4 regions of the Gracilibacillus sp. JCM 18860 genome follow, and region 3 is predicted to be linked to each of the others. Evidence: riboswitches for the same ligand, from Rfam matches in the RefSeq annotation. Region 3 holds a riboswitch; each other region holds the start of a gene.

Region 1 (8,046 bases), 650 kb from region 3:
CTGAGATAATGACAATACTTTTTTGCAAGATGCTAAGTCACTTGAAATGGCGATAAGACCTGCAATCCTTTTATCCTTTAAGTCCTTTAGGATAGTTTCCCGTTCTTCCTTTTTATACCAGTCAAGGTGAATATGTGCATCAATCATCAGTTTATGAGCCCCTTAATATTCTGTAAATTCGTTTCTTTATTTCTAATAATTCAGGTGATAAAAGTAAGCGATCTGTTCGAGGTCGTTCAAAAGGGATATGAACCTCTTCGGTTACTTTTGCTGGGCGTTCGCCTAAGACTAGAATGCGATCGGATAAAAAAATTGCTTCTTCAATATTATGTGTAACAAATAAAACCGAAGGACGTTCTTCCTCCCAGATGGATAATAGCCATTTCTGCATATCTACCCTAGTAAACTCATCTAGCGCAGAAAAAGGTTCATCTAGACAAATAAAGGATTGTGGACTTAATAAGCTTCTAACAAAAGCTACTCGTTGCTGCATCCCACCAGAAAGCTGATGAGGATAAGCATCAATATAATCATGAAGTCCTGCACGTTTTAACATTTTCTTTGCCTTTCGTTTATCAGGTCTTTCAAAAAGCTCTGCGGCCAATACTACATTTTCAAGAATCGTACGCCACGGAAAAAGGGAAGGACTTTGAGGCATATAGCTAATGGCACCTTTCTTTCCGATAATATTTTCGCCGTTTAAGAGAATGGTTCCTTGATCTGGCTCATACAAGCCTCCAATTAAATGAAAAATCGTACTCTTTCCACTTCCAGATGGACCTAGTAATGACACAAATTCTCCTTCATTTACCACTAGATTCAAATCTTGAATAATGGTATGTGGTTCAAAGCTTTTCGTTAAGTGATTAATTTGTAATGTGCTCAAGCCTACCCCTCCTTTCTCCATTTGATCAAAGCTTTTTCACAGATTAAAATGATCGCAAAAAAGAATAAGCATAATATCATGATAAATAATATCGCTACAAATACTCTATCTGTTCGGAATGAGGAGGATGCTAATGTCATATAAACCCCAATACCTTGATTGGCTCCTAACCATTCTGAGATGACGGCCCCCATCACACTATAGGTTGCTGAAATCTTTAGTCCTGAAAATATAGCAGGCAAAGCGTGTGGTAGCTCTAACTTTCTAAAAATCTGTTGCTTGGTCGCACCTGTCATTTTCATATAATGAATAAGCTCTGGCGAAGTTTGTCTCAATCCATCAATCGTAGCTACTGCAATCGGAAAAAAACACACAAGGATTATAATCAATAGCTTTGGTGTCATGCCAAAACCAAACCAAATCACGAGTAGTGGTGCCAACACTATAATTGGAACATTTTGTGAAAGGATCATAATTGGATATACTGCTTCTCTCACCTTTGGCAACAAATGTAGAATAACCGCTACCGTTAGTCCAACCACTATCCCCATAACCAAACCGAGTATCGTTAGTTGAATTGTTGAGAAGATATGATGACTATAGTTCGGCCAGTTGTTAAGTGCCTCCTGTATAATGACAGTGGGTGCTGGTAGTATCCAATCTGGTATTTGAAAGATTCTCGTCGATAGCTCCCAGATAAAAAGCATTATCGCAATCACTGAGATAGGAAGCCATGATTTTTTTATCATGTGCTCAACACCGTCCTTACTCTGTTATGTTGTTTCCACTACTTTAGTGATATTTCTCTGTTAATTTTTCCATAGACGCCTGATTGTCCGCCCTTGTATAAATTTTAATTTGGGATATGTTGCTCGTACAGCCCATATCTAGCATACGTTGATTCATTTTTTCAATAATCACTAGTAGTGCAGATAGCTCCCCTTCCATTGTTGTTTCTAATGGATTCACTTGGTACTTCACTCCAGCAGCCTCGATTACCTCAATTGCTGCATCTACAAATGGAATCACATCTTCCCCATTTGGTGTTTTCGGGATAATTTGAATACTCACTAATGCATTTGCCATTTTTCTCTCTCCTTTTTATTCAGGTAAAAATTCATTTGTAAACGCTGATTCTACGTCTAGCTCCCTTTCTAATAGACCATTTTCGAACATCCAATCAGAATAATTTCTCCAAACCTCTGGACGTTGTTCTCCCCATCTTGTAGCATCGTCCTGATATTTTGGAGAGAGCCATTCTTGACTTGCTTTTACCAATTCTGGGTCTAAATCGGGTACTTTATCTATTAATATATCTGCTGCTTCAGCTGGATGACTGATAGCATATTGATAACCCTTAGTTACTGCTGCTAACAATGAACGAACCGTTTCAGAATTCTCTTCTAGCATTGTTTCATTTGTTGTGATAACAGGAGTATAGTAATCTAGTTTTTCTGAATAATCGGTTAAGTAGAGCATATCTAGGTCGATACCACGAAGCTCTGCTTCAACACCAGTCCAACCATAGTAAATCCAGGCAAAATCTACATCTCGCTCAACTGCAGTAAAAAAGTCGGTATTGCCAATATTCGTAATGGTAACATCATCTACGGATGCACCCTCTTGTTTCATCAAGGAATCGATTACTGCTGATTCCACTGGTGCACCCCAGCCTCCATATGTCTTTCCGGCAAAATCGGCAGGGGATTGGATTCCTTTCTCTACTGGGGCCGCAAAACCAGAAGTATTATGTTGAATAACAGCTGCTATCGATACAATCGGAATATCCTGTACTCTTGCTTCAGTAACCGCCTCCTGTGCACTTATTCCAAAATCGGCCTTCCCTGCAGCTACCGTTTGATCAGCACCTGCTTCACCCGGAAGCACAATATTGACATTTAATCCCTCTTCCTCAAAATAACCCTTTGCTTGGGCGACATATAATCCGGTATGATTTGTATTCGGTGTCCAATCCAAAACAAACGTGACTTCTGTTAAATTCTGTTTGTCTGTTTGAGAAGAGTCTTGGCCACATCCTGTTAACATAAAAAACATACATGCTAAGACAACTAATAGTTTGTTCAATTTGATTTCCCCCTTATGTCGTTTTTAAGGGATACATATAGAAAAAGCGCTCTAGACAGAAGCCTAGAGCGCATATAGATTCATAATTCCATATGTTCCCTACGCTGGTGCTAACCAGATCAGGTTCTAAGGGTCAGTATCTTCCGGATACAATCTCAACTGGCAACACCAGTCCCCCTACATGTCCATATCTTATTGCTATCACATTCATACTTTGACATATTTATCGTAATTATTCAAGTTTTGTGTACTTCATTGGAGATATGAAAAAAACGAGGCATTCTCTCTACTTTAACAAGTACCTAGTTTTTTTTACTTGTTACCTTAAAAAACTTGGTCGAAGCTTCTGCTGTGTAGAAATTTTATATCTTCCTAACGTGCAAAAAAAAGCAGACCTTCATTGCTGAAGATCTGCCTTCTACAATTATGATTGAACTATTTTTGAAGCTACTTCCACTACACGAGTTGCTTGGTGCTTCACTGCTGCTTCTACATCCTCCAGCATTTTACCATCTGGAGTTTGTGTGACACTAGTTCCATAAGGGTTTCCGCCTGCCCCATAGATACATTCATTTGTATATCCAGGAGGGACGATGATCGCACCCCAGTGCATCATAGAGGTATATAAATGTAATAAGGTTCCCTCATGACCACCATGCGCATTAGAAGCAGAAGACATGGCTGTTACTACTTTATTCATCGTTTTTCCTGCAGCCCATAATCCGCCTTGTGAATCAATAAATTGCTTCATTTGAGATGGAACATTTCCAAATCTAGTCGGAATACTGAAAATAATCGCATCTGCCCATTCTATATCATCAGAGGTTGCTACAGGGACATGTTGAGTTTCCTCTAAATGCTGTTTCCAAGCTGGATTAGAAGCTACTGCAGCCTCTGGCGCCGTCTCTTGCGCACGCACCACTCTTACCTCAGCATCTGCTGCTTTCACCGCTTCTGCTGCCCAATTAGCAAGTTGATAATTGGTTCCAGTTGAACTATAATAAATTACTGCTACTTTTACCATATCCTAAAACTCCTTCTTTCCTTCCTTTTTGCATGCCTAGTTCAAACTTCTAGGCCTACATAGCATATCAAGTAATTATCTCTAATTCAAGACAATTGCTTATGACTAAGTGGAACTATCCGAACAGGCTTTCAACAAGTAAAGAAATAATAACCATTAGGAAATATTTAAGCATATAATCTTAATATTTCCTAATGGTTAACTTTCATTAATAATGAAGCGCTTGTTCCAAAACCTCTAGATTTCGTTCCATTAATGTGAAATAATTCTCTTCCTTCTCTATATCTTCTTCCGTTAATACAGATAAATTGTGTAATTGGAGTGACTCAATATTAGCTTCATTTTGAATCACCTTTGCAACTTTAGGCTCTACATTTTGCTCAAACAACAAATATTTAATTCCTTTCTCATCAACTTGATGAATAATTTCTTCCAGCTGCTTTTGTGATGGTTCATCGGTTGGTGATAATCCAGAAATCGCAATTTGTTCTATTCCATAGCCTTGTTCCCAATATCCGTATGCAGCATGTGTTACTAGGATTTCTTTGTTGTCAGATTGTTCTAATTGCTCATGGAAGCTTTGATCAAGTGCTGTTAGCCTTTCTTCTAAATCTTGAAAGTTTTCTTCATAGCTTTCCTTTTGTTCAGGTCTAATCTCCACAAGTGCATCCTTAATATTCTCTGCGAGCTGTACCGCTTTTATTGGATCTAACCATACGTGTGGATCCACATCACCATGATCATGGCCTGCATGATCATGCGCCTCTTCGGTTTCGTGGGAGTGTTCGTGGTCATGTCCTTCTTCATCACCATGATCATGTTCATGTTCATGAACATGTTCCTCTAAATCAATCCCCTCTGCTGCTTCTATCATTTTTACATCTTCTCCTTGCAAGGCTTCTTCTATCTCACCTGCGTACGCTTCTAAATTAGCACCATTAAAAACAAATAAGTCCGCAGTAGCAATCTCAACCATCATTTTAGAGGTTGGTTCGAAATTATGCGGATCAGCACCAGCAGGTAATATAGTGGAAACCTCTACGTCATCTCCTCCAATTTCGTCTGCAAAATATGCTAATGGATAAAGTGTTGTATAGATCGACAGACTGTCATCACTTTCTCCATTTGCTTCTGAACCCTCTTCTCCACAAGCTGTCAATAATAAAGCGATCAAGATAAACAATCCAATACTTAATCTTTTCAAAATAATTCCCCCATAATATGTAATAAGAATTTGAAATAACTTATTAAAACGTAATTAATACGATTTGATTTTATTATAAAGGATGAATACATTTTTGTAAATAGTAATTATTACGATTTGATTATCCGATGTTAAAAAATGTTCAAATATTATCCATTGATTCCAAATATATTTCAGCGTATAGTTAACAATGACTAATGAAGAATATGGAGGAAAATCAATGAAGCGTTTTAAATTTGTCCTAGTAGTAATCATTGCAATAATGGCTTTAACTGCGTGTGGCTCTGATAATAAAAAAGATACAGAAGAAAAAACACTAGAAGACCTAAAAGTTGAATTTAATTTACTTCAAACAGCGGAGGTAGGGCAAACTGTTCCATTAGAAGCTAACGTTACTTCTAACGGAGATCCCATAACAGATGCAGAAGAAATGACCTTCGAATATTGGAATGTTAACGATGAAGAAAATACGACAAATGTAGAATCGACCAATCAAGAGGACGGAACATACACTGCTGAAGTAATCTTTAATGAACCTGGGACCTATGAGATTTATGCTCATACAACAGCAGGTGGACTTCACACAATGCCAAAGAAATCGATTACTATTACTGGTGAGAAATCAGCTCATTCCGAGGATGAAGCGGCTCACGACCATTCACACGAGGCAACAAATTCAGAAGATGGACATACCCCTTCAGCGGATGTTTCTATTCAATTTGATAAAATTAACGAAGCCAAATTAAAAGAGGAAACAAGCCTAACAGTAGATGTTGAATTAGGAAATGAACCCCTCACTGATGCTACCGTGCTCTTTGAACTGATTGATCCAGACGAGAACCATGAACTATTAGAAACAGATCAGGTACAGGAAGGCACCTATTCCACTCAACATACTTTTCAGAGTAATGGAAACTATCAGGTTATCATTCATATTTCAAATGATGAAGGATTACATGAACATGAGGAACACCAAATAACAGTTACAAAATAATTGTGCGCAAGCTTAAGCGCACTTTTTTTATTTTATAAAACTCTAGGGTATAATGGAAGGTAACTGAATATGGAAAAAACAAAATCTTCAGCTAGCCTGAAGATGACGACATTTTCGAAAGATTTTTATAATAAGTGAGGGAACATAATGGGTAACTCGACAATGTACGATGTTATTGGAATTGGAATAGGACCTTATAATTTAGGACTTGCAGCTTTAAGCTATGAAAGAAGCGATTTAAAAACAATCTTCTTTGATCAGAATGGCCAATTCGCCTGGCATCCTGGCATGCTAATCCCCGGGACGGATCTTCAGGTTCCTTTTCTAGCAGACTTAGTCACTTTTGCAAATCCTACAAGTAAATTTACATTCACTAACTACTTACATCAAAAAAACCGTCTATATAAGTTCTTTTTTTTTCAAAAACTCGAAATGCCTCGTGCTGAATATGCAGCCTATTTAAAATGGGTTGCAGACCAATTACCAACCTGCAACTTTCAATCAGAGGTGGTTGATGTGATTGATCAGAAAGATCACTATGAAGTTGTAGTTAACCATTGGGGTAAACAGACTACAGAGTCTTATTTCACAAAACACGTTGTAATGGGAACAGGAAGTGAACCGAATATCCCTATCGAGTTAGAGGGAGCAGAAATAGAAAATGTCCATCATTCGAGCCAGTATTTGTATCATAAGGATCGTACTATAAAAGCGAAGAACATTACAGTAGTCGGCTCAGGGCAAAGTGCTTCGGAGATTTTTTATGATTTATTAAAACTACAGGAGCACTTCTCTTACCAATTATCATGGTATACACGCTCACCTGGATTTCTTCAGCTAGACCAGTCAAAATTAGGACAAGAAGTGTTCACACCTGATTATGTGGATTACTTCTATCATTTAGAATTTAAAGAAAGAATCGAATCATTAGATTATCTTGGACAGCTGCGTAAAGGAATTGATGGAGATACCTTACACCATATTCATGAATGGTTATATCATCATTCTGTTGAGAATAAACCATTACCAATTACCATTCAACCATTAACGGAAATCCATAAGGCAAGTTACACTGGTGATCAATTAAAGGTTGAAGGGGAGCAATGGCAGAAAAAAGAAAGCATTACATTCAACACGGATATTCTCATTCTAGCCACAGGATATGTACCTAATATTCCAGATTGGTTTTACAATCGATTCCAAGATAAGATTGAATGGGAGGATGAAAAAAGATTTAAGGTTCGCAAAAATTTCCAATTGGCATTTAAGGACAAAAATCGTTCCCATCATTTCTATACATTAACAAATTTGGAGCATTCTCATGGAACAGGGGCAACGAACCTCGGCTTGGCTGTTGATCGTAATATTCAAATTATTAACGATATTGCAGGCCGAACCGTATATGGAAACCAACGTGGGACGATATTTTCTCAGTTTTCACCTAATAATAAGTAAGTTACAAAAGTCAAAAATAGCTAGATCTCCACAGTGTGATCTAGCTATTGAATTTCTGGCACGACCTTCTTACTTATCTGCAGATAATTGCCAAATGACTCCAAATTGATCGGTTACTTGTCCATATGCATGACTCCAAAATGTTTCCTGTAGTGGCATTCCAATGTTGCCTTTTTCTTTTAAAGCATCATAAAGCTCCCTTGTTTCTTCCACATTATCTAAAATTAAGGCAATGGTAACATGATTACCAGATTGATGCTCTTGCCCTGGAAAAGTATCAGATAACATCCAATCTATATCTCCAATCTGTAGATGTGCGTTTAAAATCCTACTTTCAGCTTCTTTTGGAAGTGGCATTTCAGGATTTGGGGGCATTTCTCCAAAGGTTTGGACATTTA
Region 2 (8,046 bases), 1.4 Mb from region 3:
AGACATAGAGGAACAAGAAGAGGATCAATACTATCATCAATTAGAGCAGGAGCATTCCTCCTGGCAGATCTCTGGGTTTCTTTATCCAGATGACTCTCACTACGAAGGAAAACAGCTTCGGTTGAAACAGCAATACTTTCTCGTTTCTGCAAGTCTACAGGATATTCTAAGAAAATATTCATCTATTTCCTCCGCTACATTGCCAAAGAAGCTAGTCATTCAAATTAATGACACGCATCCCAGTCTAGCCATTCCAGAATTGCTGCGAATATTATTAGATGAAAAAAGATTAGAATGGGAGGATGCTTGGGAAATCACGCGAAAGATTTTTGCTTATACCAATCATACGCTCATGTCTGAAGCACTGGAGACTTGGCCGGTTGATATGTTTCGAGAGCTATTACCTCGTATTTATATGTTAATAGAAGAAATTAATGAACGGTTTTGTCAGGATATTTGGTTGAACCAACCTCATCTAAGACAAAAAATCCCATCACTTGCCATCATAGCAGATCATCAAATTCATATGGCTCGACTTGCTGTTGTTGGTAGCTTTAGTGTGAATGGTGTGGCAAAAATTCATTCAGAAATTTTAAAAACAAGGGAAATGAAAGACTTTTATCATTTATATCCTAAAAGGTTCAATAACAAAACAAATGGTATTTCTCATCGTCGTTGGCTCGTTATGGTAAATCCAAGACTGACTCATTTGATTTCCGATACGATTGGAACGAGCTGGGTAAGACATCCAAGGGAATTAACTCATCTGTTACGCTATACAAAAGATACTTTCTTTTTAGAACAATTACACTCGATCAAACAAGAGAATAAACGGAAATTGGCGGCAATTATCCATCAGAGGACAGGAATATTAGTAGATGATCAGTCAATATTTGATGTTCAAATTAAGCGAATGCATGAATATAAGAGACAGCTATTAAATGTTTTTCATATCCTATACTTATACAATGAATTAAAACAAAACCCAAAACTAGATATCACCCCTCGAACCTTTATCTTTGCAGCAAAAGCTGCGCCTAATTATTACTTCGCCAAAGAAGTAATCAAACTAATTCATACGGTGGCTTCTATCGTTAATTATGACCACACCATACACGGTAAATTAAAAGTGGTTTTTTTAGAGAATTATAATGTTAGCCTTGCCGAAAAGATCATACCTGCTACGGATTTGAGTGAACAAATATCTACTGCAGGAAAAGAAGCGTCAGGAACAGGTAATATGAAAATGATGATGAATGGCGCTCTAACGATAGGTACATTAGATGGTGCGAATATTGAAATGAAAAATGTAGTGCAGAAAGAGAATATGTTTATTTTCGGATTGAAAGCAGATGAAGTCTACCACATCTATCAGAATAACGACTACTTTGCTAATGAAGTCTATCAAAATGATGAAAGATTAGTGCGAATTTTACATCAATTACGTGACGGCTTATTTGGCCATCAGGAATGTAAAAACATATATTACCATCTCCTTTCCACGAACGATCCATTTTTCATTTTGAAAGACTTTTCAGATTATGTCGAGACACAGCAATTAGTAGATCATTCCTATACAGAAAAACAAAGATGGTTAGCAAAAAGCTTGATTAATATCGCTCATTCAGGTAAATTTTCAAGCGACCAGACGATTCAAGAATATGCAACTGGTATCTGGAAATTGAGAAAGGGATAACGTTTGTAAGAGCTGACTACCTAACTTAAGACCCGGAACTTCCTACAAATCATAGGGAGATCCGGGATGTTCCGTATGGAATAATGATTCAGCCACTCTTAGCTAACGACCTTTAAACTGATCACTGTAAGGATCATTCCGATAATACAACAAATGCGGAGAAAATTTTTAGGCTCATGAATGAAAATAATTCCAATGATTGCTGAACCAAGTGTACCAATTCCTGTCCAAATTGCGTATGCAGTCGATAACTGGATCTCCTGTAAAGCCATAGATAAATATTGAAAACTAATAATAAAACTACCAATTAGCCTCACATTGTTCCAGAAGTTATTTTTTTCTGATACTTTCTTTACCCCAATAACTCCTATCACTTCAAATAAGCCTGCAATAATCAAAAAACTCTTTGTCTAATATACTGAAATATATTTTTCCAACTATCGTTTTGTTCAATCACCGATAGATGCTTAAATAGCCGCAATTCCTTAGTAACAAGTGCTAGTTGTTCCTCAAATACATCTTCCCATTTTTCTGATTTAAGATTGTTTCTATTTGATTTAATTGAAAATTTAGTTCCTTTTATGCAATAATTCGCTGTAATGTGATAATATCTTTTTTTGAGTAATAACGATATCCTGATTCCGAGATATAAGATGGCTTCAACAAATTAATTTCATCATAATACCTTAATGTTCGAACCGTACTATTCATTTCTTTTGCAATCTTTCCGATACTATACATTGCGAGCCTTCTTCCCTACTATCATAAGCCTAACGTAAGCGTAAGAGTCAACAAAAAAGAGCATTACTAATGATGATAGTAATGCTCGATTCATTCTCTTTTATAAGGAAAGGACGTCCTTTACTTGCAAAATAGGAAGTTGTTCACTCATATAAAAGGTAATAAGCAGTGTTGCTAATAAGAAGATAACAAAATAAGTATCATACCTCGTAAACCCTATTTGATAATAAAAGGTTCTGTCTCTATTACCTGTAAATTGTTTAGCTTCCATTGCAATTGCAATCCGATATGCTCTGCGTATACTTTGTGCAAGGACTGGAATGGTAAAAAGCTGAATCTTTTGATAAAAACCATGAATTCCTTTCTTATATTCCATGCCACGAATCTTTAATCCTTTTTTAAGATGACTAAACTCTTCCGCGATCATCGGTAACAAGCGGATCGCTGTCATAAAACTGTAGGCAATCTTCGGAGGGAGCTTCAACTGCTGCATCATGGAATAAAACATCGATACAGGTCTTGTGGTTAAAGCAAATAATAGCCCTAATAACCCGAAAACGATACTCCTCATTCCTAAATGAATACCTCGATAGAAGCTTTCTTCTGTTACATGGATAACACCATATTGAAACAATGTCGTCTGCCCTTCCCCAAATAACATCATTGTAATAGTAGAGGAAAGAAAAATGATGAGGAATGGAGATGCAAAAAGCAGTAATAACACAAAGGGATAGCCTGTCAAAAGAAAATATACCAATAATAACCCTATACAAGTATAAAACAAGATATTCGGATTATGAATCAGCAGAAGGCCAATAAATAATCCTACAAAAATAATAAATTTCATACTTGGATTAATGTGATGGAGGAATGTTTTTTTATAGGATAATTCGATCGCCAACCTGTCCTACCTCCTCTTCTTCCCTAAGATTCACTATATCCCTTATATGTATTATTTTCCCTTGTTTGATTTGCCACACAATGGTTGCGTGTAATTCAGTGATCATCGGATCGTGCGTCACCATCACAATCGTCATCCCTTCTTTCCACAATCGAGTCAACTTTTCTAAAATTCTAAAAGTATTTCGAGCATCCTGACCAAAGGTTGGTTCGTCTAATAGAAGCATGTCAGGTGACGTTATCGTAACAGTTGCAAGACTTAGTCTTTTCATCTGACCAGTTGAAAGCTGGAAGGGATGCTTATGAATTTCGTTCAAGAGATGGAAATCCTTTAATTGAGCTTCAATTTTTTTCTTATTTTCTTCTTCAGAGAGTTTCTCTTTACGTAGAGAAAAGGCTAATTCTTCGTAAACCGTATTTTCTACAAATTGCAATTCAGGGTTTTGAAACACATAGCCGATTCGTTGGTATAAATCACTATGATTTTTCACAAGTGGATAGTCTATTTTTCCGTTCGTCTTAATTAGCTTCATAATAGCCTGCAACAATGTACTCTTTCCTGCACCATTCTCTCCTGTAACAGAAATCCAATCCCCTTTCTTTATTTCTACATTCGAAACTTCTATTTCGGGCTGTTTATGATGATAACCGATAAAATCCTCCATTTTCATTAAAGTCTCAGCTGATTGATTGATGGGTTGATTGATTTCTGTTTTAGCATGCCTATATTCGTGCCAAACGGAAGGATACCAAATGCCGAATTCCTTTAGCTTTTGCTTAGATTGTTCAAAAATGACTTTGGGAGTATCATCCATCATAATGTTCCCTTTTTCATCAAGTAAGACGACACGGTCGATAAAATCAATCACATGCTCGATTTTATGCTCAACAATGATCACGGTTTTGTCTCTAGCAACCCTTTGCATCGTTTCCCAAACCTGTGCCGTCCCTTCTAGATCAAGCATGGCAGTCGGTTCATCTAGAAATATTGTGTTTGGCTGTAATGCTAGAATGCAAGCAATTGCAAGCCTTTGTTTCATACCACCAGATAACCTTTCTATTTTAATATGGACATCTTCTAGTTCTAATCCGACCTCTACTAGGTAACGATGTAATAATTCCTTCATTTGATCATGCGGTATCCCGAGATTTTCTAACACAAAACCAAGCTCTTCATCGACATAGGGCATACAAAATTGAGAATCCGGATCTTGAAAGACAAAACCCCAGGAATTTGAGAGCTCTCGTGATGTATATTTAATGGGGATTTCCATCGATTTTGGCACCAACCCTGATAAAATTTTTAATAAAGTCGATTTTCCCGATCCTGAAGGACCAAGGATGAGTACTTTTTCCCCTTTTCGAATGGAGAGAGAGAAATCCTTAAATAAAAAGGATTCCTCTTCAGGAAATTTTACACGTAGTTTTTCGATAGCAATGGTACTCATTCTTTCACCTAATCTCCTCATCTAGCGCTTCGTAATGCTTGTTGGACAATGGTCGAACTAGTCTTGTTACTCCCGTTTTTTCTAATGCATTTACTAGGTAGTATGCAAAGATTCCTGTGATTACGATAGACCCCAATATTCTAGCAAAAACGAGCAAACTCAGATTCCATAAAGCTAATTCCGTGATATACCCATAATAAATATCGAGCCATAAAGAGCCGATTGCCGCACCAACTGCAGCTAAGCACATGACCAAAATATGATAGCTTCGGTAACGGAAAATAGCGAATATAATTTCACAACCTAGCCCTTGAACGAGGCCGTATAATAATAATGAAATACCCCATTGACCACCAAATAAGAATTCTCCTTGTGCAGCAGCCAATTCTGCTAACAAAGCGACGCCAGGCTTACGAATAATTAAAAATGCAACGGTTGCCGCCATAAACCACATTCCGTACAGCAATTGATCGATATGCAAGCCTAAAACCGAAACCGCGCTATAGAGGGGTCCCCAGATTTTATATATGACACTGAAGACTAATGCAATAACAACTGTAACAAGAATATCGGTAAGTGTTAGCTTTTTAAACATATTTTCCCTCTTTTCTTCCTATTGATTGCCAGGATTCAAGTTGATAGGCCATCTCCCAGAACATAAGTTCATAACGACTACTTATGACAAAGTGCTGTTTCATTCTTTCTAGATCTGAATCTGTAACGGATAAAGCAATTTCATCTAACCGATTAATTTGTTCCTCCACTGACCGCTTGAACCACTCTCCGCCATAAGTTGAAATCCATTTTTGATAAACAGGATGATCTGGAGTACAATTCTTCAAAACCTCTCCAACCTCATAATAAAGCCAATAACACGGTAGAATAGCTGCAATCACATCCCCTAAATGCCCGTCATATGCTGCTCGATATAAATGAGAGGTGTAGGCATAAGCAGTTGGAGAAGGCTGAAATGCTTTGATCTCTTCCTCCGTAATCCCTAAAATCTCTGTAAATGATTCATGTAACGCATGTTCTGCTTCATAAGTGCTTTGGGCATGTGCGGCCATTCGGTTTGTCGTTTCAAAAGAATTTGCTTTAGCTGCACCGAGTGCTTGAACTTTTGCAAAATGGGATAAATAATAAGCATCCTGTAGGACATAGTACTTAAAGTTCTCTACCGGTAATGTTCCCTCTCCAATTCCTTGGACAAATGGATGCTGGAAGCTCTCCTGCCAAATAGGGTCTACTTCCTTTCTTAGTTTTTCTGAAAATTTCATTTTTCTTCTCCTCCCAGGAAACACAAAAACCACTATCCTACCAAATACGTAAGGATAGTGGTTATACCTGCAGAAAATAACGGATATCGTACCACTTCCCTACGCTGGTATAAACCAGATCAGGTTCTAAGGGTCTTAAAGTAAAACTTTAATCTCAGTCTTTAGAAGACACCCCTAGTGGAATGCGTTTTTATTTAATTCGTGTATAACTATATCAAATTTTTCCAGTTTGTCAAGCTATTCTTTAAATTTGTTTCAATAAGAGAGAATCCATTATTTTCTATTCATCTTTTAAACTTTTTATCTATTGCATCTATGGATAAACTTTGTTATAGTAGTAACCAACATTTAAAACAATTGAATAGTTTGAGAATAGAGGTGCAATGACCATTAGTATGTAATCGGAGGAGATGTCGCCTGTGATGATTACAGAAAGGGGGATTTGCCGAAGTGATTAGGAATGCATCATCTTAGTCACTGGTCCTTCATTTAAGAAATGTCGGGCTGTCATATAGTCGAAGAAGCTATATGGAGGGCTATCTCACGCATCATTATCAAATAACGGTGCAACAATGATACCCTTTCATTGTTGCATTTTTTGCTGTCTAACCTGATAGTTATTAGGCGAAAACTTAATGATCTGTTATTAGTTTTCCAAAAAGGTTTGATGATGGGATAAGCTCTATTCATTTTACGTAGCGAAATTGTTTTAAAAATATGAATAGAGGTGAAGGCTAAAATGAATTTTGGACGTGTCGTAACAGCAATGGTCACACCATTTGATCAAAACGGACAAATTGATTTTAACAAAGCAGAACATTTAATTAATTATTTAATTAGTAATGGAACAGAAGGATTAGTAGTCGCTGGTACAACAGGAGAATCACCAACATTATCCAAAGACGAAATTCTTTCTCTCCTTCAATTTACTGTAAAAGTTGTGAATAAACGGATTCCTGTTATAGCAGGTACTGGTTCGAATAATACACAAGCATCCATCGAGTTAACAAAACAAGCCGAAATGTTAGGTGTCGATGCCGTAATGCTTGTTACTCCGTATTACAACAAGCCATCACAGGCTGGGATGTATGCACACTTTGAAGCTATCGCTAAAGCAACTACCTTACCAGTTATGTTATATAACATTCCAGGACGTTCGAGTGTGAATCTATTACCTGAAACTATTATTGAATTAGCCAAAATCAAAAACATAGTAGCTGTAAAAGAAGCTAGTGGTGATTTAGATGCCATGACGAGAATCATTCATGAAACATCTGAAGATTTTTCTCTTTATAGTGGAGATGATAGTCTAACACTACCAATGCTTGCAATAGGTGGAAGAGGAATTATCTCGGTTTCCTCCCATATTATTGGGAATGAAATGAAGGAGATGATTACACAATATCAAACAGGGAACCCGAAGAAGGCAGCACGTCTACATCAAGAGCTATTACCGATCATGAAAGCATTGTTTAAAGCACCAAATCCCGTACCCGTTAAATCAGCATTAGCCATGCTTGGAATGGATGTTGGCTCCGTAAGACTTCCACTCATACCTTTAGACGAAGAAGAATTGAATACATTACATCAGGATTTACATTATCTGCAAAAGAATTATTTTGTAGGATAAAGGATCTATTGGACATAAAAATACTCCCCTCAAGTAACAGATTTTTTATTTTTAACCTGTCTACTTAAAGGGGAGCATATCATTCATGATTGTGGCTTTTTCGTTTGATTTATTTTTCGATGTAATTGTTTTATCACTTCTGCTAACAAGATTGTTCTAGGTAAGAATGAATCTATTTCTAAATATTCATCCTCACGGTGTGCATTTCCACCCACTGGTCCCAATCCATCAACCGTTGGTATTCCGATCGCCGCAGTAAAAGAAGCATCTGAACCACCACCAGTTTCGGTGTCTGTTATCTTTATGTGAAGCTCATCCCCTACCTTGCGGATAATACGAAGAAGACTTTCGGTT
Region 3 (8,046 bases):
ATCGGAATTAGTGCACTAAATGATCTGGATACTGCTCCTGGTACACCTGCTGGCATTTTGATTGTTAAATTCTTTTGTACGAAAAAACGATATAATTCTGCTGAAATAAAGGCAGTAAAGATTCCTAAGAACATCCCTTCAGCGCCAATACTTGATGTTGGGATAACACCGGAAACACCTTCTAATACTTGAGGGGTTAAGATAAGAAATGCAGCAAGCGCAACTACCCCTCCATAGATGGCATCGACTCCATAATGCTCGGTTAGTTTATACCCTATACCTATGATAACGAATATCCCCATGATGCTAAGGGTTGCAGCAGATGCTGGTCCAAGAGCATTCTGGTAAGCTGCATAGGCATCCTCACTTAAAAACTTATCTAAAAACGGGAAATTAGCGATAACAACAAAAATGGAACCAAATATGATCAATGGCAATGCAACCATAAAGCCATCACGCAATGCAGATAAATAACGGTTATTATTTAATTTATCCGCAATAGGTAATAGCACTCTCTCTAAAAAATCCATAAATTTATTCACTTGTTTTGCCCCCTTATTTAATAAACTTATTTAACCAATAAGCTCAAGTGCTTTAGCTAAAACTGCTTTCCCATCTACTCTTCCATAAGCGACTGGATCAATGACATCTACTGGTACATTAAAATCCTTCGCTGCTGTTTCAAACTTTTTTTTCATAAAACGCATTTGTGGGCCGATTAAAAGCACATCCGCTTTTTCCATATCAGCAATCGCTTTATCTTGACCTACAGCCCAAATCTTCACTTCAAGATTTTGTGCAGCTGCAGCTTCCTCCATCTTAGAGACTAGTAAGCTTGTAGACATACCTGATGAACATGCTAGTAAAATATTTTTCATTTATAATTCCTCCAATGGTTAATGTTTTATTTTGAATCTATCATTATTGTAAGTGTTACGCTTTCAAAACTGAACCTATTGTTTTTCCTCTATAGGTAGGAAGTCTCTAAAACGATTACAGTATCTTTTCAGATAAAAAGGCTGACAGATGGGATGTCTCTGTCAGCCATAATGGTAATAATAGTTACATAATCCTACTTATCCTCTTATATTATAAATCCACGCTTTATCTTGATCCATCATTTTCTTTGCGGCATAAATGGTGAGAAACTGAATCACAATGATAGGTAAGCCCATTAATCCTGAAATGACCTCAAGTGGAGCTAATCCTCCAATCTGCATCAGAATGAGGGCAAGTGTTGTAATAATAGCAGCAACTATTATTCTTAAATTCCTTGATGGTTCATACTTGCTCATATTTTGTCTACTAGTATATGCCGCAATAGTATAAGTAGTGGAATCTAAAGTTGTGGTTAAGAAAATCATCGAAACCACAATGAATAGAATCATGATTACCTCTGACCACGGTAATGTCATTAGTATATTTGGTATAGCGTTAACAGGTTGGTTACTTTCCACTAATTGAAGAATATTTACCTCCCCTGTTAGAAAACGGTGTACCCCTAATCCACCTAGGACTCCTGTTGCCACCCAGGATATCATCGTCGGGGCTAACAAATAAGTTAGAATCATTTCCTTTACCGTTCGCCCTTTCGAAGTTTTAGCAGCAAAGACACTGTGAAGCATTGCCCATGTTGCACTATAGGCAAACCAAAAAATCATATGACTCTGTATATGAGTAGTGGAGTTTAAATCGGTTGAATTCGTATAAAAGGAAAGGGAAAAGTAATGGTTCACTAAATGACCAACCGTGTCTGTAAAAAAGTCTAAAATAAAAATCCCTGGTCCTGCTGTCAAAATAAAAATGGCTAACCCACCTGCTAAATAAATATTGAAGGTACTCAAACGCTTAATGCCTTTTTCAATTCCTAAATAGGCACTTACGGAAAATAAAACCACCCATATAATGGTTACAATCATCGTCATCCCAAAGGTAACTTCAATATTTAATAAATTGGTTAGGTTAGATGTAATAATTGGTGTTCCAAGCCCTAGTGTAACGGCAGCTCCTGAAAGAATACTTATTAGGAATAGAACATCGATCACCTTTCCACCAATCCCGTCGGTGAATCTATCTCCCAAAATACAACGACATGCCTCAGAAATACGCATTAAAGGTCTTTTTTTTACATGGAGGATATACGCCATTGCTGGAGCGGCCATCACGAAGATCGCAAAAACTTGAAAACTCCAAATAAACATACTATATGTATTTCCCCACAATACCGCCTCGGAAGATTCTGGCTGCACCCCAAAGGGTGGATCAATGGCTACTTGTGTCCACTGCACCATCCCTGTACGCATAATTGTAGAACCGATGCCCATTGCAATTAATATCGAGGCATATTCAAACATGGTAAATGAAGGCTTTTCTTTCGGGTCTCCTAATACTACTTTTCCATATTTCGAAAACGATAAATAAAGTCCTGCAGCCAATAAAATCAAGGCATACCATATATAGCCCCAGCTGAAAACTTCTACAATCTTATCAAAAATACTATTTAGTAAAGCAAGTGATTCAGACTCATATAAAGAAAAAGGGATGCAAATGATTAGAATGATTAGTAAGGCTGGGAGAAAGATCCCATAATCGATTAGTTTTCTATTTTTTTGTAAAGTTTTGTTTTCCATAACCTTCTTCCTCCTATGGTAATGATGAAAATTACGAGATATTAAACTCTATACCACGTTTGTATTGGTTTAAACCACGTCAATATGTTAACTTATAAATTTTATAGGTTGACAATAGAAAATTTATTGCTTAAGCTGTTAAGGAAAAGTAAAGGGAAAAATAGGAGTTTACGAATAAAGATAACGGGGGAGAGAAGATGACAAACTGGCAATCAATAGCGGAAAAAGTTCTTCATGGAGCAGATATTACCGATTTAGAGGCATTCCATATTTTAGAATGCCCAAATAAGGAGTTGCTCTCTTTATTACATAGCGCTTACCACATTCGCGAGCATTACTTCGGCAATAGGGTTAAGCTCAATATGATCATCAACACGAAATCTGGATTATGTCCAGAAAATTGTGGCTATTGTTCTCAATCAAGAGATTCAACAGCACCGATAAAAAAATACAGAATGATGGATAAAGAAACAATCGTCCAAGGGGCGAAAAATGCTCATGAGCTTCAATCTGGAACCTACTGTATCGTAGCAAGTGGTAGAGGCCCTTCAGAAAAAGAGCTGAATATCGTAACTGCTGCTGTTAAAGAAATCAAACAACAATATGATATTCGTATTTGTGCTTGCCTTGGATTGTTAAAGCCAGAACAAGCTCGAAAGCTAAAGGATGCTGGGGTTGACCGATACAATCACAATATTAATACGTCTGAAAACCATCATTCTAGCATCACGACAAGTCACAGCTACCATGACCGTGTAGCAACAGTAACTAAAGTGAAAAATGTCGGGATCTCGCCATGCTCTGGTGTCATTGTCGGGATGAGAGAAACAAAACAAGATGTTATCGATATGGCAAGAGCATTAAAGGCACTTGATGCTGATTCTATACCTATTAATTTTTTACATGCAATAGATGGAACATTATTAGAGGGGACGAACGAATTGAATCCGACTTATTGTTTAAAGGTTCTCTGCCTATTTCGGTTCATAAATCCTAGTAAAGAAATTCGTATATCAGGAGGGAGAGAAATAAATTTGAGAAGTCTTCAACCACTTGGACTTTATCCTGCTAATTCCATTTTTATCGGTGATTATTTAACAACAAGAGGACAAGAAGGTTTAAGTGACCATCAAATGATTGAAGACTTAGGTTTCCAAATTGATTATGTGACAATGGATGATTAGCCCTTATTTAATAAGGGAAGAAAAGCTAAAACTTTTTCTAGCAAGGGCTTTGGCCATTTGATCAGACAAAGATTTGACCACCATTTACATGAAGTGTTTGTCCTGTGACAAACCTAGAATCATCAGAAGCAAGATACACATAGGTTGGAGCAATTTCAAAGGGCTGCCCTTGGCGATCCATTGGGTTACCTGCAAGCGGCACTTGATCAGGAGAAAAGCTAGCAGGAATCAAAGGAGTCCAAAACCTCCCAGGTGCAACAGCATTCACTCTAATTCCCTTCTTGATTAAATTCTTCGCCAATGCACGTGTGAATCCTACATTTGCTCCCTTTGTTGCAGTATAATCCATCAGTTGCTCATTTCCATCAAATGCCACTACTGAGGCGGTATTAATGATCGAACTACCAGCATGTAAATATGGTAATGCAGCACGGGTTGTATAAAAATGAGAGTAAACATTCACTTTAAAGGTCTCGTCGAATTGTTCGTCAGAGATATCTTCTAAATTTAATTGTTGAAACTGGATCCCTACATGATTACATAGAATATCCAGCTGACCAAATACTTCTACCGTTTTTTCTACAATGGTCATACATTGTTGCTTTTCTCTTAAATCTCCCGGTAAGAGGAGACAACTTCTACCTAGTTCTTCAATTCTTCTTTTTGTTCTACCAGCATCCTCGTGTTCATCTAAATAGGAAATTGCAACATTTGCTCCTTCCTTTGCGAAAGCAATAGCGATTGCTGCTCCAATTCCACTATCTCCACCTGTTATAAGTGCTACTTTCCCTTGTAACTTCTCACTTCCTTTATAATGTCGATTTTCGACAACTGGTTCTGGCACCATTAATTTTTCTACCCCAGGCTGGCGGTATTGCCTTTGTTCAGGCACTGTCAACGCTATTTCCTCATACTTGGTTATTTTCCCGTAATTAGGAGGTATAGGATAATGTTGTGGATCTGACCTCTCTTCATTCATGCGAAAGCACCTTCCTATCAACATGTTATATAGATACTTTATGAATTTAGAATGGATATGTGCCCATTTTTTACTATACGAGCATAATGTAGAAGAAGGAGGTGCAAAACATGCAATACTATTATAACCCTGAGGTGAAATATTTACTGTTAACAGAGGCATATCATAAAGAAAAAATCTTATATGCTCACAACTCAAAACCATTCGAAGCTCCCATGATTGGGCCGAGACCCCCATTTTATTGTAATCCGATCTATCAGTCTTATTATCCGATTATATAAAGTGCAGCTATGATTTCTAAGGATGGAGTTGCTAAGGTGCATTTTTTTATCTTGGCCATATTGTCTCGACATTGCGAGATCGCCAAGATATATCTTTTTATCTTGGCCATCTGCTTCGACATTGTAAGATTACCAAGATATATCTATTTATATCTTGGCAATCCGGTTCAATTATAACACGATGATATCCAGATTTTATCCTTCTTTTCTCTTGTTACACCAGTCTGTAATGAAGATCATTAATGTTTTGGCAAAGCGTAATAACTCGTCCCATTCTATTTTTTCATCAACAGAATGGGCTTCCTTTAATTTCCCTGGTCCATAAATGGCGGTGGGGATACCACCTTCATGAAACCACCCTGCATCTGTAACGGTTTCCGACATACCTATCATCGCCTTTGATTGTTCCACTTTTTGATGGGATTGTTGGAGCATTTGGATTGCAGGATGATCCTTACTAATTTCGGCAGAAGGAAAAACTTCTCCTCTTTCTTCTAGCATAGATTTCCCTCCCCAACGAAAGAGGAGCGGGTTTTCTTGGAACCACGGATCGTCTTTTATTGAATTTCTCAGGTGATTTTCAATTTCCGCCACCACCGATTGATAGCTCTCATTCGGATAAAAATGTACAGTCACCCATAGACTACATTGATCTGCTACAAATGCCGCATGTCTGCCCCCTTCTATGACCGCAGGATTAATTGTAGTTGTTCCTTTTCTAAAGCCTGGATATTGTTTGGTTTCTGCCCACTCTTGCTCCAAATCTTGTAAGCTCGCAATAATTTTCATCATTTTTTCTATTGCACTTGCACCCTCCGATGTTTGTAAGATAGCTGCACGCATTCCGTCATGAAAAACTTCCTTGCTTTTTACAGTAATCCATCCAGTGATTACACCTCCTTGACCATGGATTTTTCGATCACTTCCATCGACAACTAGTGCAAAATCGGCAGTATAACCTTTTTCCAGACAGGATAATGTCCCTGCTTCTCCTGCCTCTTCACCGATCACCGTTTGAATCTGCAAGTCTCCTTTTAATGAGATACCTTGCTCATTTAATAGTTTCATTGCGAACAAAGTAGCAGCAATTGCTCCCTTCATGTCGGAAACACCACGACCATAGACGAAGCCAGCCTTCTCTGTCAATTCAAATATCGGCACTGTCCAATCTGCTTTATCCCCAACATCAGCAACATCCACATGACCATTTATAATCAAGCTATTGTATGAACTACTTTCCTCACCTTTTTTCACTGCAACCATATTAGGATCCTGTGGAAAGACATCCCACCTCGTTGTATCAAATCCTTCCTTTTCTAGAAAATTGGCGATATAGGACTGAATTCCTTCTGTATTTCTAGCTGGTGGGCTAACAGTAGGAAAGCTAATCAATTTTGCTAATATTTCTTTTAACTCCTGCGCGTGTTCATCGACTAAATCAATCATAAGCTATTCCTCCTAATTTAGGCTTACTGGCCAATCTTCTCGTTTTTCTACCATATCCCAGAACATATATTCAAACTGACTTGTTCGAATGACAATCTCTTCTAGTCTAGTTAAATCCTCTTCTGATTTTCCTTTTGCCATTTTGTTCATTAAATGTTTGCAATTCTCTGCAAGCTCTGTAAATTCGGGAGATTGATACATCTTCACCCAGCTACTATAAAAATTTTCATCTAATGCTCCTGGCCATGTTGCTAGTGATTTACCGATAAAATTATAACTCCATTCACACGCAAGTACCGATGCGACGACATTCTCTATCCCTCCACGCTGAGATACATTTAGCATATAGCTAGTGTAGGCAGTAGTAATAGCGGAAGGTTCTGTGGACTCGAGATCCTCTCTGGTTATACCAAAATCAGCCGCATATTTTCTGTGTAAATCCATTTCAAGATCAAGCACACCGTGTAGTAGCTTGGCAAATATAGTCATCGTTTCTAAGTCTTCTGCCTTCGCACTCCCTAATGCGAATAGTCTCGAATAATCCATTAAATAGACATAATCCTGCTTTAACCAATGCTTAAACTTATCCTGCTCTAAAGTACCGTTTCCAAGGCCTTTCACAAAAGGATGCTCTAAGTAAGAGCTCCAAATTGGTTCCACCTTTTTCCAAAGATGATCCGTAAATAATTGATTCAATTTATTTCCTCCTCTTTATTTCCGACTAGGCGGTAACATCCCGTGACAAACCAAAAAACCCATCACCAATGTAAGGAGATGGGTTGAACATACATAGCCAATGATTCGTCTATGCACAAACTGCCAATTCCACTTCCCTACGCTAGTGTTAACTAGATCAGGTTCAAAGGGTCGATCAAATCTCTCAGCACCTACATGCTCCCCTAGTCGAATCTACTTATTTTTTTATTCCCTACCAGTATAAGACATCGATTATAGAATGACAAATTAATTGGAAATAAGGAGGTCACTTAGTCGTGTAGCACATCCTCGCTCTTTATCCTATCATGAATCACGAGCCTATCCTGTTCAGGACCTAACAGACTACACATGTCGATAATGTGATCTTGTCCTTCTCACTAACCTGGACATCTGCTTGCATTGTTGATTTATTCTTTACTAATCACAAGTAATCTCTGTATTCCTTATCATTCGCAAACTCTGTTTGTAGATAAAAAAAATCTGTTGTTCATTATAAATGCCGAGTGTAAGGTCTTTGTAAATAACTAGTATAGAATTATTTATTTTTACAAACTATGTAATAATTTCACTTTTTATTAATGACAATTTGTATATTTACTAGATATAATCCGAAAGAACAGCAATTAATGCAACCAATTTAAAAAGGAAAGAAGGAGATTTTGGGGTATATTACAATAAATCCAAATTTATCTAGCTAAGTATTGTAAGTGGAACAAATGACTAATTTTCAAATTATCAATAGATATCATTGCTTTTCGAATAATTACATGCTATTATTTAAATATTTTGAAAATAAAAATAAAAGCTTA
Region 4 (8,046 bases), 260 kb from region 3:
GTTGGTAAGACCATGGAGGAATGCCAGCAATTACACGAAAGACTACGTCATCGCATTCCTGTCAGCTTAATGACACAAGAAGCACATACCTTTAGTAAAGGAATTGTGATTATTCCCGCATATCTTGCAAAGGGAATAGAGTTTGATGCTGTTATTCTGAGCAATGCTTCTGACAAAAACTTCCATCACGCCTTAGATCGAAATCTGTTTTATACAGCATGCACGAGAGCAATGCATGAGCTTGCACTATTTTCTATTGGACGCCCAAGCCGTTTTATAGATGAAGTACCTAAAGCAAGATTCAAGCATTATAAAATTCACGAGATTATGGCGAAAAAATAGTGATCGTTTCAAAACGGTCACTATTTAAGTTGAGCTACTTATTTTCATTATCGAGCATTTTGTGGGAAGATAATATCGTAGTGAAACAAAGGGAGGAATGAAAATGGTGAAAAGTTTACAATCCACCACAACGTTAAACAATGGGGTAGAAATGCCTTGGTTTGGTCTTGGTGTTTTCCAAGTGGAAGATGGAGAAGAAGTCATTAATTCTGTAAAATGGGCTCTCGAACATGGCTACAAGAGTATTGATACTGCCGCCGTCTATAAAAATGAAGAAGGTGTAGGACAGGCCATAAAAGAATCAGGAATTCCTCGCGAAGAACTATTTATCACATCAAAGCTTTGGAACAAAGATCAAGGCTATGAAGAAACGTTACAAGCTTTTGAAACGACGTTACAAAAATTAGGTTTAGATTATTTAGATTTATATTTAATCCATTGGCCAGTACCAAAGCAAAATAAATACAAGGAAACATGGAAGGCGATGGAAAAGCTATATCAGGATGGCAAAATTCGTGCTATTGGTGTAAGTAACTTCAAAGAGCATCACTTGGAGGATTTATTAACTGAGGCAAAGATTGTGCCGATGGTAAATCAAGTAGAATTCCATCCACATCTACAACAAAAAAGCTTACATGAATTTTGTAAAAAGCACAACATACAGCTAGAGGCATGGTCTCCCTTAAAGCAAGGTCAAATTTTATCTGATGAGACGATAACTAAAATTGCGAAGCATCATGGAAAATCAACCGCTCAGGTTATTTTACGATGGGATCTACAAAAAGAGGTTGTGACAATTCCGAAATCGGTGAAACAACATCGTATTCATGAAAATGCCGATGTGTTCGATTTTGAATTATCAGAAGAAGAGATGAAATTAATTGCTGATCTGAATAAGGAAGAGCGTATCGGACCAGACCCAGATGATTTTGATAAGAGATAATAAAAAAAGAAAGACGCTGAGACATAACTAAATAGAGAGAATCAAAATCCGAACAATATTCTGACTAAGCGTAGTCAAAATACGCAGACTCCAGTGGGAACAGCACGAGCTGAAGATCCACTTTGCAAAGCGGTTTTCTTTGCAAAGTTAGCAGATCGCCGTGCCCACGGAAAGCGAAGTATTTTGACGAAGCGATTGCAGTGCAGAAATATTAACGTTCGGATTTTTTCCTTCTTACTAATCTTTTGTCCCAGGCGCTTTTTCTTGCAAAATGCTAGGAAGATAAGATATCGTAGTTAATAGATTTAAACACTTAAGGGGGTTTCGAATTGGCTTTTGTAATAACGGAACCTTGTCAGGCAGAAAAAGCTGGTGAATGTACTACTGTTTGTCCAGTTGACTGTATTGTAGAAGGTCCAGATCAATTTTATATAGATCCTGATGTGTGTATTGACTGTGGGGCATGTAAAGCTGTCTGTCCAGTGGATGCCATCGAAGAGGAGTATGATCTTACTCCTGAACAGGAAGTTTTCTTGGAAAAAGCAGAGGCATATTTTGCACGTTAGAAAATTAAAAAGCTAACTTATTCGTTAAAAAAGACGAGTTTCTAACGTAGTAATAGCAAAATGCGACCATCATAAGCATGGTCGCATTTTCTTTACTTAGAGGAAAGTGGTTGGTGTAACAGATTCGTAGTTTTTATCTTTGATAGAATCAAAAGTCCAATTAAAGCACCAGTGACACTACTTACTAAAAAGCCTGGTAGGAAGGCAAGTGCCCCAACAGAAGTGCCCATAAGAAGATAAGCATATGGGACAGATAGAAAGGAACCAACAACACCTGTACCTATCACTTCTCCAACTGCTGACATTTGTTTCTTACTTGTTAGTCGATAAAGAATTCCTGCAAGTAATGCACCAATCATCCCACCTGGGAATGCTAATAGTGTACCTAGTCCAAGAAGATTTCTCAATAGACCGATCACAAATGCAATCAATAAAGCCGGAATTGGCCCTAGAGTTACGGCTGCCATCACGTTAACGGCATGTTGAACAGGATAGGCTTTGGCGATGCCAGTTGGAAACCATAAAAACTGTGATCCAATCGTTCCAACCGCGACATATACTGCCATCGTTGTAAGTATTAATGTTCTTTTTTTCACAATATTCTCCCCTTATTTTTGTGTATAGAAAACGGTAGTAGAGGGAAAATATAAAAAGCCAGCTCCAAAATGGACCTGGCTTCACATACCAATAGTAAGATCAGCTACTTCCCTCCGCTGGTATAAACCAGATCAGGTCCTTAAGGGTTGAAAAGCACATGTGCTTCTCTCTCAGCCATTCATTGGCACCCCTAGTAGTTATACACGTATAGAATTTAATGAAAATTTTATCATAAGTGGGTGAAAAGTCAATAGGTGATGCTAATTACTTTGAATTCGAGATATTTTGTCATATAATTGTAGAATAGAACAACGTGGAGGGGTGACTACATGGAATTAAAAGGTATCCATCATGTATCAGCAATAACTGCTAATGCTAAGGACAATTATCGTTTTTATTCTAACGTGCTTGGGATGAGATTAGTAAAGAAAACGGTAAACCAGGATGACCCCAGTATGTATCATTTATTTTATGCCGATGAACAAGGAAGTCCTGGTACAGATCTTACCTTTTTTGAAATAGCAAGAGCAGGACACACCTATACTGGGAATCAAAGTATTTCACAAACTTCTTTAAGGGTACCAGATGATGAAGCTCTAGCCTATTGGTTAGATCGTTTTCGGCAATTTAAAGTGAATCATGAGGGAATGGGAGAGCAATTTGGGAGAAAGGTAATTCGATTTCGTGATCATGAAAACCAACGATTAGTTTTAGTGTCAGATCAGACCAACCAAGGGGTAGCTTCTGGTATTCCATGGACAAATAGTGCAGTTCCACAAGACAAAGCGATTACAGGTCTTGGGCCTGTTCAATTAACCGTTCCAGATATCTCCCCTACTGCACGAGTATTAACAGAATTATTAGGTTTTCGCCAAGTTGGAAGCTACCCTTCTCGTAATAAAGGGATGCCAGATGTAGAAGTTTTCTCAACTGGAGAGGGTGGAACTGGGGCAGAATTGCATGTAGAGCTAAGCTCAGATTTGCAGAAAGAAAGACCTGGACGTGGAAGTGTGCATCACGTAGCATTACGAGTCGACAACCGAGCAGAATTGGAAAAATGGCACGAAAAAATTCGAAGGGAACGACTACCAAACTCAGGATTGGTGGATCGATACTATTTTCAATCCTTATACTTTCGAGAGCCAAATGGTATTTTAATCGAGTTGGCTACAGACGGACCAGGGTTTGCTACAGATGAAGAAACGGAGCATTTGGGTGAATCTTTAGCTTTACCTCCATTTTTAGAAGACCGTCGAGAAGAGATTGAATCGAGGTTAGAGCCATTGGATACAAAATAGGACAAATGGTAGATCGATAACGGAAATAGATTGGTTATATGAGCACCTCTAATCAGGTGCTTTTTTCTTTTTGGCTGAATAGTATAGTTAATATATAATCGGATCATTGTTCATTAAGAGTTAGTAAGCTATTGTAAATGTAAATGTTTTATATTGTAGAAGAAAAAAGGAGATGAGAAGATGGGGAAGGGAAAAGAGTGGCAACCGGAATGGAGGAAATTTCAAGATAGAATTACTGGTATATCTACTCTCCAACTAACAAGCTATACTGGACATAGTCATCATTTTTATTTTACGGAGAATGGCTGGTATGACGAAGGTCGTAAACTATTATTTTGTTCAGATCGTAATAATAAAACAGATTTATTCAGCATCTGTATAGAAACAGGTGTAATTACCCAATTGACTGATCATGATAAAACCTATGAAGGACTTTCACCATGTTTACATCCTGATGAAACGAGAGTTTACTTTCGTAAAGATCAGCAGATAATAGAATTAGATCTAAATACTTTGAAAGAAAAAGTAATATATGAAGAATTAAGCTCATGGTTAGGTGGAAACCTAAATTGTACGGCAGACGGAAAATACTTAATTACTTGTAAGAGAGAGGATCTCTCAGATAAGGTTTATACAGATCTAGGGAATGGCTATATTGGTCATCGTGCATTAATGGAAGCAAGACCAAAATCTCAAATCATCAAGATTTCTCTCGAAACAAATGAGGTAACAGTAGTGTATCAAGAAGATAACTTCATTACCCATATTAATACCTCTCCAACAAAAAAAGAATTAATTACGTTTTGCCATGAGGGACCATGGAATTTGGTGGATCATCGTATTTGGGTACTTAATATCGAGTCTTTGGATGTGTGGAAAATTAGAGAGAGAAAAGAAGAGGACGAAATGATTGGACATGAATATTGGTATCAGGATGGAGAAACAATTGGCTATCATGGATTTAGGCAAGATCGGACAGGCTTCTTTGGCAAAATTAAATATGATCATACGGAAGAAGAAGAAGTTGAGTTTAATTTTGTAAATTGGCATGCCTTTTCGAATGATTTTTCAAAAATAGTGGTAGATGGTAGAGCCCCTTTAAAGAATATCATTATATGGTACAAGAACGAGGATGGATTTTCTAAACCAAAGGTTCTTTGTGAGCATAGATGTAGCTTTCATGTACAAAAGGTTCATGCACACCCTAGGTTTACACCAGACGGGAAGAAATTACTTTATACAAGCGACCGAAACGGCTATGCAAATCTTTATCTTGTAGATGTTCCAGATGATGCAAATGAACTGCCGGATTATGTGTAGCTTTGAAATATAATCGCGACGTTTTACCCTTTGGATATCCTTTTGTCCAAAGGGTATTTTAATAATAACAATAAAATAAAGTTGTATATATAACGAATATGAATTACTTAGTTAAGCGGAAGTCTGATCCAATATCGATTTTCCTTATAAATTAGATCTTGTTGTTCCCAATACTTTAGATTATCTATACACACCAATGTGTTATGCAAGAATTTAATAGAGAATGAACTTTTAAGCAATCGGAAAGAAATACTTATCAGTCATATATGATAAACTTAAGATTGATACCAAAAGTAATAAAATAAGGAATGAAGCTAGAAAGAGGAAGGAGAAATAAGATGGTAACATTGAATCATATCCCGACTGTTAAATCAGAAATGCTAATTCGGAGACCAGTTGATGAAGTATTTGAAGCTTTTATTAACCCGGAAATTACTACAAAGTTTTGGTTCACCAAAAGTAGTGGAAGATTAGAGGAGGGAAAGCATATTAGATGGGAATGGGAGATGTACGGCGTTTCTGATGATCTATATGTAAAAGAAATTAAGCAAAACAAACTGATTCGGATCGAATCATCGGACAACACAAAAACCGAGTGGTCGTTTTTCCCGCGAAATGAAAATGAAACATTTGTTTCAATTACAAACTCAGGGTTTGCAGGCAATGGAGATGATATGGTAAACAATGCCATTGATTCAATGGGGGGATACACGATGGTGCTCTGCGCGTTAAAAGCACTTCTTGAGCATAACATCATTCTGGCTGTTGTAGCTGACAAAGCCCCTGATGCTCACGTTTAATGTGAAGAATTAGTGACTTTTGACCTGAAAGAAGCCACTTTAAGGGATAAAAATATTGCTCTCCACGCATACAGTTGGTTCAGTTACACCTGTCAGTTGAAAAGCTGTTCTGTTCAAAATGTTTGTATAAATCGAAAAACCCAGATCAAATATTCAAATACTTTGGAATGGAGTTACTCACTATTCCCTCAAGCTACACATGGATATAAGAAGACCTAAGTCTAATGAAAATTAGATTTAGGTCGTTTTTATTGAAATTGTAGACTATAATCTATTTTCTCTGATACCGATATCCATAGGTTCTTATTTGGCTTGTGTAACCTGGTTCACCCTTTCCGCCTTTTAATCCAATTAATTTTCTAAAGTCCCCTGATAATTATTTCCCTTCTAATGATAGATTTAAATCTCAGAGATTAGATGGAAACATATATTTTCCCTGTTTGCTCCAATAAAAACATAAAATGTGTAATAAAACACAAATGAGATAAATTAATGTTGACATATTAAAAATGTAAGCGTATTATTTTACTAATGTTACATATAATTTGTAATAAAACAAAAATTGTAACGATTTACCCTTTTTTTCGTTACAAGGAAAGGAGAAAAAATGAATAAAATTTTCAAACTGATGCTGATTTTACCTTTCTTTCTTTTTGTGTTAGCTTCGTGCTCCTCAGACAGTGAAACGAATAATAATGCCAAAATTAAATTAGACTTCTGGACATTGTTTGGTGGAGGTGATCTCAGTTTTATGGAAGAAATAGTAGAGGAATTTAATAACAGTCAAGATGAGATTGTTGTCAATATGCCGGCGATAAGAAACAGTGATTACTATACCAAACTGGTAACTAGTGTTGCTGCCAATCGAGGACCGGATGTAGCAATAGCGCATACTTCTAAAATTCCTGAACTTAACAGTCGGGGGTTAACAGAGCCAATTGATGATTTTGCAGAAGAGGTAGGGCTCGATTTTAATGAATTCACTAAAAATCTAGTCGAAGGAACTAATTTGAATGGGAAGCATTACGGTGTTCCGATTGATACACATCCATTTATTATGTATGTAAATAATGATCTTGCAGCCCAAGCGGGAGTGTTAGATGAAAATGGAAACATCATAATGGAAGAAACACCTGAAGGGTATATCGATTTTCTGCTCAAAATAAAGAAAGCGCTACCGGATAAAATACCATTAGCGATTAGTAATGCTGGCGCAGACCCATTTCGTATGTGGTGGGCATTTTACTTTCAAATGGGAGGGTCACCAATTTATTCAGGGGATCTGTCCAGTCCAGATGTAACGATCGATCGAGAAATAGCGATTAAGGCGGCGAACTATGTGCGTTCTCTCTTTCATGAGCATGAGATTGTCCCATTAAACCTTGCCGATTTTTATCAGGATTTTCAAACAGGTCGAGCAGTTACCATGACAACAGGGGTTTGGGCGACTGGAATCTGGGAAACAACGGAAGGGTTAGATTTTACTGCGCTGCCTTTACCGAACCTTTTTGAGCAAAAAGCAACATGGGGAGATTCCCACACACTAATTATGCCAATAAAGGAAAATACGACTAGAGAGAAACAACTCGCTGTTGTAAAGTTTATGGATTTCGTAACAGACCGTGGGGTTGATTGGGCGGAAGCAGGTCATATTCCAGCAAAGAAATCGGTTGTAGAGTCACAAGAGTTTCAAGATCTTCCTTATCGATCTGATTATGCAAAAGTAGCAGAATATGTTGCTCTACCAAACAAGACAGCCTATGGAGATATGTCTAAAAGAGTCTTTGAACAAAATCTGGATTTAGCCTGGACAAACAGAGAATCTACAGAAAAAGTGATTGACACACTGATTAAAGATTTAGAGAACCTCGTGAAGAAGTAAATTTTAGTTGAAAGGAGAAGAAAACGAATGAAAAAATCATTATGGAAAAAGGACCTTTATGCTGGTTTGTTCTTGTTACCCTTTTTTCTAGCTTATGTAATTTTTACGATATTTCCAATCTTTAAAGGTTTACAAATGAGCTTTTTTAATTGGTCGTTAATAGAAAAAGGTGAATTCACAGGGTTTAGCCAATATATTGCTTTGTTTACAGATATAGACTTCTGGCAATCGTTATGGAATACGACATTGTTTGTCATCCTATCAACCCCAGGAATGATCATACTAGCACTTTTGTTAG

Evidence for each region. A riboswitch is a leader RNA that binds a small molecule or an ion and turns the genes downstream of it on or off. The one in region 3 is predicted to bind thiamine pyrophosphate.
Region 1: another riboswitch for thiamine pyrophosphate. It lies ahead of ACZ5R4_RS06100 (ABC transporter substrate-binding protein); the one in region 3 lies ahead of tenA (thiaminase II).
Region 2: another riboswitch for thiamine pyrophosphate. It lies ahead of tenA (thiaminase II); the one in region 3 lies ahead of tenA (thiaminase II).
Region 4: another riboswitch for thiamine pyrophosphate. It lies ahead of thiW (energy coupling factor transporter S component ThiW); the one in region 3 lies ahead of tenA (thiaminase II).

What each region holds. Positions count from the first base shown of each region.
Region 1 covers NZ_AP043868.1:1,169,299-1,177,344, forward strand. Annotated here, with positions in the region: gene ACZ5R4_RS06080 (TatD family hydrolase) at 1-147, opposite strand, end outside; gene ACZ5R4_RS06085 (ABC transporter ATP-binding protein) at 152-886, opposite strand; gene ACZ5R4_RS06090 (ABC transporter permease) at 889-1,635, opposite strand; gene ACZ5R4_RS06095 (MTH1187 family thiamine-binding protein) at 1,679-1,972, opposite strand; gene ACZ5R4_RS06100 (ABC transporter substrate-binding protein) at 1,988-2,932, opposite strand; TPP riboswitch at 3,051-3,160, opposite strand; gene wrbA (NAD(P)H:quinone oxidoreductase) at 3,396-3,995, opposite strand; gene ACZ5R4_RS06110 (metal ABC transporter solute-binding protein, Zn/Mn family) at 4,204-5,199, opposite strand; gene ACZ5R4_RS06115 (FixH family protein) at 5,420-6,193, shown strand; gene ACZ5R4_RS06120 (lysine N(6)-hydroxylase/L-ornithine N(5)-oxygenase family protein) at 6,341-7,648, shown strand; gene ACZ5R4_RS06125 (VOC family protein) at 7,718-8,046, opposite strand, start outside.
Region 2 covers NZ_AP043868.1:447,432-455,477, reverse strand. Annotated here, with positions in the region: gene ACZ5R4_RS02350 (glycogen/starch/alpha-glucan phosphorylase) at 1-1,696, shown strand, start outside; gene ACZ5R4_RS02345 (SMR family transporter) at 1,795-2,094, opposite strand; partial or broken gene ACZ5R4_RS02340 (MerR family DNA-binding transcriptional regulator) at 2,279-2,437, opposite strand; gene ACZ5R4_RS02335 (energy-coupling factor transporter transmembrane component T family protein) at 2,538-3,338, opposite strand; gene ACZ5R4_RS02330 (ABC transporter ATP-binding protein) at 3,316-4,785, opposite strand; gene ACZ5R4_RS02325 (ECF transporter S component) at 4,790-5,380, opposite strand; gene tenA (thiaminase II) at 5,373-6,062, opposite strand; TPP riboswitch at 6,142-6,248, opposite strand; lysine riboswitch at 6,428-6,609, shown strand; gene dapA (4-hydroxy-tetrahydrodipicolinate synthase) at 6,802-7,692, shown strand; gene ACZ5R4_RS02310 (M20 family metallopeptidase) at 7,776-8,046, opposite strand, start outside.
Region 3 covers NZ_AP043868.1:1,818,319-1,826,364, forward strand. Annotated here, with positions in the region: gene celB (PTS cellobiose transporter subunit IIC) at 1-542, opposite strand, end outside; gene ACZ5R4_RS09290 (PTS sugar transporter subunit IIB) at 573-878, opposite strand; gene ACZ5R4_RS09295 (BCCT family transporter) at 1,077-2,630, opposite strand; gene bioB (biotin synthase BioB) at 2,828-3,814, shown strand; gene ACZ5R4_RS09305 (SDR family oxidoreductase) at 3,876-4,793, opposite strand; gene ACZ5R4_RS09310 (hypothetical protein) at 4,904-5,074, shown strand; gene ACZ5R4_RS09315 (acetylornithine deacetylase) at 5,270-6,520, opposite strand; gene tenA (thiaminase II) at 6,533-7,216, opposite strand; TPP riboswitch at 7,334-7,431, opposite strand.
Region 4 covers NZ_AP043868.1:2,081,603-2,089,648, reverse strand. Annotated here, with positions in the region: gene helD (RNA polymerase recycling motor HelD) at 1-342, shown strand, start outside; gene ACZ5R4_RS10530 (aldo/keto reductase) at 446-1,285, shown strand; gene ACZ5R4_RS10525 (DUF362 domain-containing protein) at 1,615-1,851, shown strand; gene thiW (energy coupling factor transporter S component ThiW) at 1,944-2,417, opposite strand; TPP riboswitch at 2,540-2,650, opposite strand; gene ACZ5R4_RS10515 (ring-cleaving dioxygenase) at 2,778-3,746, shown strand; gene ACZ5R4_RS10510 (oligogalacturonate lyase family protein) at 3,927-5,066, shown strand; gene ACZ5R4_RS10505 (SRPBCC family protein) at 5,405-5,866, shown strand; gene ACZ5R4_RS10500 (extracellular solute-binding protein) at 6,474-7,748, shown strand; gene ACZ5R4_RS10495 (carbohydrate ABC transporter permease) at 7,776-8,046, shown strand, end outside.